Linked DNA regions of Prochlorococcus marinus str. MIT 1214. The main gene of each other region encodes a partner of the protein of the gene in region 2 in a complex. Links are inferred from orthologs where the notes say so. Each region holds a gene or a part of one and is shown on either strand. Other genes may lie near its edges. The genes, in order: dnaB and dnaG.

Region 1 (3,329 bases), 990 kb from region 2 along the record:
CCAAGAAAATCTGGTGTGAATCTTTGTCAGCAAAACGTACAATTTTATCTTCAATTGATGGGCAATATCTTGGACCTTTACTATCAATAAAACCTCCATAAATAGGAGTTAAATGAAGATTGTTTTTAATAAGTTGGTGAGTTTCTTTTGTTGTTCGCGTGATATGACAACTCATTTGTTCTCCACTTTTCCACGAAAGAGGATCAAAAGAAAAGAATTTATCTGAGGCATCGCTTAATTGCTCGTCTAGTGAGTCAAGATCAATAGTTCGTCTATCTACGCGAGCAGGGGTTCCTGTTTTTAAACGATCAGTAGTAAAACCTAACTTTTGTAATTCTTCAGTTAACCCTTCAGATGCTTGCTCTCCTGCTCTACCTGCACTCATGGATTGATTGCCAATCCAAATTCTGCCTCCTAAAAAGGTTCCTGTTGTTATTACAACTGCTTTCGCATGAAAAACGCTTCCAAAATAGGTTTTAATTCCCTTTATAACTCCGATTTTTTCTTGAATTCCTTTTGTGTTTTTTTTAATCTGATTGGGATAATGTTCAATTTCTAGCCCAGTAACCATTGCCTCTCTAATTTTTAAATTTGGCGTATTTTGAAGGATTTTCAGCATTTCATGAGCATATAACCGCTTATCTGTTTGTGCCCTTAATGCTCTAACTGCTGGTCCTCTGCTTGCATTAAGGACTCTTTTTTGAAGAGCTGTTAAATCGGCTAATTTTCCAATGACCCCTCCTAGCGCATCAACTTCATGAACTAATTGACTTTTAGCTGGTCCTCCTACTGCGGGATTACATGGTTGCCATGCGATTCGATCTAAATTGAGCGTAAATAAAGCTGTATTCAATCCTAATCTTGCAGAAGTCAGCGCAGCTTCGCAGCCTGCATGACCACCTCCTACAACAATTACGTCAAAACTTTCATTTGAAGATTGTTTGGTAATCATCAATTAAGCATTTAGGAATTTAATGTTCGAAGAATTAAGCAGCAAGATTTCTAAATCTAGTGAATTGGGGTTCAAAAAGTAATTTAACTGTTCCAACAGGTCCGTTTCGGTGCTTTGTCACGATAACTTCTGTAATTCCTCTATCAGTTGTTTCTGGATTGTAATACTCATCCCTGTAAATCATTAGAACTAAGTCCGCATCCTGTTCTATTGAGCCAGATTCACGCAGATCGCTAAGCATTGGCCTTTTATTGGTTCTTGATTCAACTCCTCTACTTAATTGAGATAAAGCGATTACAGGGACTTTCAGTTCTCTTGCCATACCCTTCAGACCTCTAGTAATCCTTGAGATTTCTTGAACTCGATTATCGGGTGAAGTACCTTCCATTAGTTGTAGATAATCAATCACAATTAGTCCCAGCTCTTTACCTTGTTCAGCAATTAGGCGACGACATAAGGACCTCATCTCAAGAACACTTGAATTTGGTTTGTCGTCAATGAAGATTGGTAATTGACCAAGTGTATTAATACCTTGACCAAGTAATGGCCATTCATCTTGTTGCAAACGTCCCGTTCTTAATCGACTGCTTTCAATGCCTACCTCGCTTGATAGCAGTCTGTAAGTTAGTTGCTCTTTACTCATCTCAAGACTAAAGACACAAACAGGTAGGTCATGAAGTTGAGCTACGTTTTTAGCCAAATTAAGAACAATTGAAGTTTTTCCCATTGCTGGTCTTCCTGCGACAATTATTAGATCGCTCCTCTGTAGTCCTTGTGTCATTGCATCCAGATCGTAAAAATTAACAGGTATGCCTGCTACGGATGTACCAAGTGATCTACTTTCTATTTCATTGAAAGTACTTGTAAGAATTTCGGCAGTAGGTGTTAAACCTTTGGATGGTTGCTCTTGGCTAATAGCAAAGATCTTTTGTTCAGCTTGATCAATGGCTTCTTCCATTGGAAGGCTTTGATCAAAGCCTAATTTGATTACATCATTTCCAGATTTAATTAATTGTCTGCGCAAAAATTTGTCGCTGATTAATTTAGCAACTTGTTCGATTGAGGCTGTAGATGTCACCCTCTCAACCAGTTCAACTAATCGGTTGTTGCCTCCCACTTTTTCTAAAGAATTTGTATCGGCAAGCCAAGCGCTCATTGCTGTTAAATCTGTAGGCTTGCCTTGGCTATGAAGCATTAATGCTGTTCTATATATTTCTCGATGAGCAGATGTGTAAAAAGCTTCAACTTGTAGCAAATCAGCTATTCTTCCTATCGCATCAGGATCCAATAAAATTCCACCAAGAACAGATTCTTCTGCTTCCAAATTTTGTGGTGGTATTTGGTCAGGTTGAGCTTCAAAACGAGGCTTTTCAATCCTGGAGTTATTAAAAGCTCCGAAATCTATACCTTGTTTTGAAAAATCCCCGTTATTTGAAGAGGGGGTGCTTATCATTTATTGCTTTTTGGACAAGGACACCTACTTTGGCTTGTTCAGGCAAAGATGCAACTATTAGTAACTTGTAACTTCAAGGTTTATCTCAGCATTTACTTCGTTATGAAGCTTGATTTGCACTTTATATTTCCCAACACCATGTATCTCAGGGACAGATATATCTCTACGGTCTATATCTTTTTTGGTGGCTTCTTTTACAACTTCTGCTACATCTCCATTTGTCACTGTTCCAAATAAAACTCCATCTTCTCCTACTTGTTTTTTGACAGTAAATCTTCCAATTGTTGTAAGAGCTGTTTGGAAATCAATAGCTTCTTGTTTTTTAGCAGCTTCTTTTTCTGCTTGTTTTGCTCTTCTGTGCTCAACTTGCTTTAAAACAGTTGGAGTAACTGGTAATGCTTTTTTGTTAGGTAATAAAAAGTTTCTTGCAAAGCCAGGAGCAACCTCAACAAGGTCACCATCATTGCCAAGACTTTTTATGTCTTCGTTTAGAACAACTTGAACTCTCTTAGCCATGGATTGAAAATGAATTAATGCTATTTATTTGTTATTAGTAATATTACGACGCGACAGGGAGTCTAATTTTTTTGGCTAAACCAATTGATTTCAAGAAACGTATATGTTGCCAAGTTAGGTCTATTTGATTTCGTTGAAGGCCATGCTTAGCTGAATTAGGAAAAGCATGATGATTGTTGTGCCAACCTTCTCCAAATGTAAGCGCTGCCACCCATTTATTATTTTTGGAATTATCTCCACTCTCATATGCAATTGAACCCCAACAATGAGTTGCTGAATTAACTAGCCAAGTTATGTGATAAACAAAAACCAGTCTTAGTGGAATTCCCCAAAGGACCATTGCCCATCCTCCAACGCCAGCTGATTGGCCAATTAAATAAAGCGTCGCGCCTAATGGCAGTTGCAAAA
Region 2 (3,316 bases):
TCTGTACCAGAAGGTAATACAAAATCACTAATAATAAAAGGAATAGATAAGGGGATAGAGACCAAAGGAAAGTAGTAAATTATTACAAGAGGGTGTTCTTTGGAAGAAAGCTTCCTTACACATATATATGCCAATGATGTCATCAGCGCACCAAATATTGCAATGATTATTGCTAATATTGTCTCTTGAATATTACTGTTGCTGGTGAATTCCGGCTGACTAACTAAAACAATTCCTATCCAACCAATAATGATTGAATATACTATTCTTCTTAATATATATTCCTTTAAAATTATGTAAGCACATATCACTGTAAAAGTTGGATAAATGTATTGTATTACTGTTGCCGTTGCAATAGGTAATATTGTAAGAGCTTTGAAAATACAGAATAGTGCAACTGTTCCTAGTAAACCCCTTATGATTAATAATTTTTTCTGATATCCCCAAGGGTTAATGTTATTTTTATATAAGTAAAATCTTGTTATTATTATACTTATTGTAGCTCGAGCAAATACAAGTTCTGAAATAGGGATCCTTCCCCCAATCGCCTTCACACAAACAGTCATAAGGCTAAATGCAAAACCGCTTCCTATTAAAAATCTGATCCCTTTAAAATTTTTTTCTATATTTAATTTATTGGTAAGTAGTTTTTCTCTCAATTCCTAAATCTCTTAACTAAATATTTAAATATCAATTAAAATTATCATATGGCTTCTGCTCGACTACATCCTAAGACAATTGAGTCTGTAAAAGAGCGCGTAGATATTGTTGATGTTGTTGGTGAACACGTCGTTTTAAAGAAAAAAGGTAAAGAATATGTTGGAATATGTCCTTTTCATGATGATAGTAAACCTTCAATGTCAGTAATTCCTGGCAAGCAATTTTATTATTGTTTTTCATGTGGAGCTGGTGGAAATGCAATTAAATTCTTAATGGAGTTTCAGAGACAAAGTTTTAGTGATGTTGTTCTTGAGCTGGCTAAGAAATATCAAGTACCAATTGATACGATTGAAGGACCTCAACAAGAAAGACTCAAGCAACAGCTTTCACGTAGAGATACCCTTTATCGTGTTTTAAAAACCGCTACTGGTTGGTTTAGAAATCAATTGAATTCTCCATGTGGAGAAAATGCACTTAATTACCTTAAGAATAAGCGTAATTTAAGTGATGGAACTTTAATCAATTTTGAACTTGGTTTTGCTCCAGATAATTGGGATTCACTACTTAAATATTTTGTAGACATAGAAAAAGTCAGTGTTGAAATCCTTGAATCAGCGGGATTGATTGTTCCTCGAAAGGGTGGTAATGGTTTCTATGACAGATTTCGCAATCGAATAATTGTTCCTATTCACGACAGGCAAAAAAGAGTTATTGGTTTCGGCGGACGAAGTCTTGATGGTTCAGAACCTAAGTATTTAAATTCACCTGAGACTGAAATCTTTGAAAAAGGAAAAAATCTTTTTGGTTTTGATAAATCCACACTTTCCATTAGGAAAAAAGATTATGCAGTTGTTGTAGAGGGATATTTTGATGTGATGGCACTTCATGATTCGGGTATTACAAATGTTGTCGCTTCTTTAGGAACAGCATTAAGTCGCAATCAAATAACGCTTCTTTCTCGTGCCACCGATAGTAAAAAGATTCTCTTAAATTTTGACTCAGATAATGCTGGAATCCGTGCGGCTAATAGAGCCATTAGTGAAGTAGAAAACCTCGCTATTCAAGGTCAACTAGATTTACGAGTCCTTCAATTACCTTCAGGTAAAGATCCAGATGAATTTCTTAAGGATAATTCTCCATCCGAATATGAAGCATTAGCGGCAAAATCACCTCTTTGGATGGATTGGCAAATTGATCAATCATTGAAGGATTTAGATTTAAGTAAATCTGATCAATTTCAGGAAGCCGTTAGCAGCTTAGTAAGTCTCCTTGGAAAGCTTCCTCAAACTGCAATAAGAACTCATTATCTACAGAAGGTTGCTCAGCGTCTTAGTGGAGGTCAAGGTAGATTCGCTCTAAAACTAGAGGAGGATTTACGTAATCAAATAAGTGGTCAAAGATGGCACGGTCGCTCGAAAAAAATTGATAAGCCTCAAGAAATTAGTCTCAGAGAAAGAAGTGAGGCAGATATACTTTTTACTTATATTCACTGTCCTAATTACAGATCTTTTATTCGTTATGAACTTCGCTTAAGGGATCTTGATGATTTTGCGATTAATCATCATCGTGCAATATGGTCTACAATAAGTAACATTGAGGAAAAGATTTTTGGTCCTGAAATTGTTGAGAAGATTAATCGTTTTAATGATTCTAATAATATTTTAGCTGATGTTGATTTAATTAAAAAGTTGTTAGATAATTTCCTATCCAGTGATAATGAGCATCTTCCTAAACTTACTCCTTTACTAGATGTTAATGAACTTCGTTTGGCAACATTAAATGACCCCGAGTCGCTCATCCGTGGGGCCCTGGCTGCTCTTGAAAAGCAAAAATCCTTAAAACGTTGTAGACATTTAATTGATGCATGGAGTTCTCAAAGATTGCAAACTCTTGAGAACTGTATAGCCTCTCTTATTGTTCAGGAAAAATCTGAGCCTAGCGATTCATCTGATATGGAACAGAGAGTTATTAGCATGTTTGAAGAATTAAATAATGATGCTATCAATTTTCAACAGCTTTACTATGCCGAGAGAAAACACATACTTAATCTAGATCAACAGAGATGTTATAAATAATTTTATATGGTTTTTATCAATGAAAAATATTTCACCTTTTAATTTGGATCAATGTTCTTTATCTAATGATCTATGGCCAGATTTTATCAATAAAATTGGTCTTATTAAGGCAAATTTAGCTGTACGACAATCTCTCGATCTTCAGAGAATGCAGGGATCGACTTCCACTCTACCTGTACTTATTCTTGAAACATGTGGAACTGCTTTAGTGAATTCTGAAGCCGTTAAGATTTATATTGGTCTTTCATATTTGGAGCAAGGAATGGTTTTAATTTTCAGTAGTAAATTAAACGCTATTCAGTTACTTAGATACAATTAATATTAATAAAGTATTATAGACAATATTTTATTAATTCATTTTTTACTAATCTTGGTTTATCTTCTAATATATATGCTTGTCTTTCTTTTTCTTCCTCTCTGGATATTCTAATAGATCCATTAAAAGCATTTATCTTTGATGGATTCATTGATAGCTTTCTATCTATTTTTAATAACTTTCCATTATTGCACTCTTGTGCGACATGAATAGCTTCATGTCTTAAAGCTTTTTTTATATGTAAGGCTGTTCTTTCAAACACATC

Evidence for each region.
Region 1: the proteins of dnaG (region 2) and dnaB are in contact, whole or in part, in a crystal structure (PDB 2R6A), measured with the Geobacillus stearothermophilus proteins. The link is inferred for Prochlorococcus marinus str. MIT 1214 from one-to-one orthologs. Residues at the interface, in WP_049624496.1 of Geobacillus stearothermophilus: Lys456, Leu457, Leu458, Pro459, Ala460, Asn463, Ala464, Leu467, Leu535, Leu536, Ile537, Ala538, Gln544, Glu545, Asp548, Tyr549, His552; in WP_033016901.1 of Geobacillus stearothermophilus: Ser13, Glu15, Ala16, Gln18, Glu91, Leu92, Asp94, Ala95, Val96, Pro97, Thr98, Ala99, Ala100, Asn101, Tyr104, Tyr105, Ile108.

The regions. Positions count from the first base shown.
Region 1 is NZ_CP114777.1:1,272,204-1,275,532, reverse strand. The notes cover bases 197-3,193. They hold dnaB (replicative DNA helicase), read right to left. Parts: upstream 2,406-3,193; coding sequence 987-2,405; downstream 197-986. Other genes in these bases: O5639_RS07200 (acyl-CoA desaturase), read right to left, coding at 2,965-3,193; rplI (50S ribosomal protein L9), read right to left, coding at 2,463-2,921; mnmG (tRNA uridine-5-carboxymethylaminomethyl(34) synthesis enzyme MnmG), read right to left, coding at 197-952. Outside these bases: more of mnmG, read right to left, coding at 1-196; more of O5639_RS07200, read right to left, coding at 3,194-3,329. UniProt on the Escherichia coli protein: The main replicative DNA helicase, it participates in initiation and elongation during chromosome replication. Travels ahead of the DNA replisome, separating dsDNA into templates for DNA synthesis.
Region 2 is NZ_CP114777.1:280,539-283,854, forward strand. What follows is about bases 238-3,221. They hold dnaG (DNA primase), read left to right. Parts: upstream 238-707; coding sequence 708-2,735; downstream 2,736-3,221. Other genes in these bases: O5639_RS01495 (DMT family transporter), read right to left, coding at 238-659; O5639_RS01505 (hypothetical protein), read left to right, coding at 2,755-3,054; O5639_RS01510 (serine hydroxymethyltransferase), read right to left, coding at 3,068-3,221. Outside these bases: more of O5639_RS01495, read right to left, coding at 1-237; more of O5639_RS01510, read right to left, coding at 3,222-3,316. UniProt on the Escherichia coli protein: RNA polymerase that catalyzes the synthesis of short RNA molecules used as primers for DNA polymerase during DNA replication.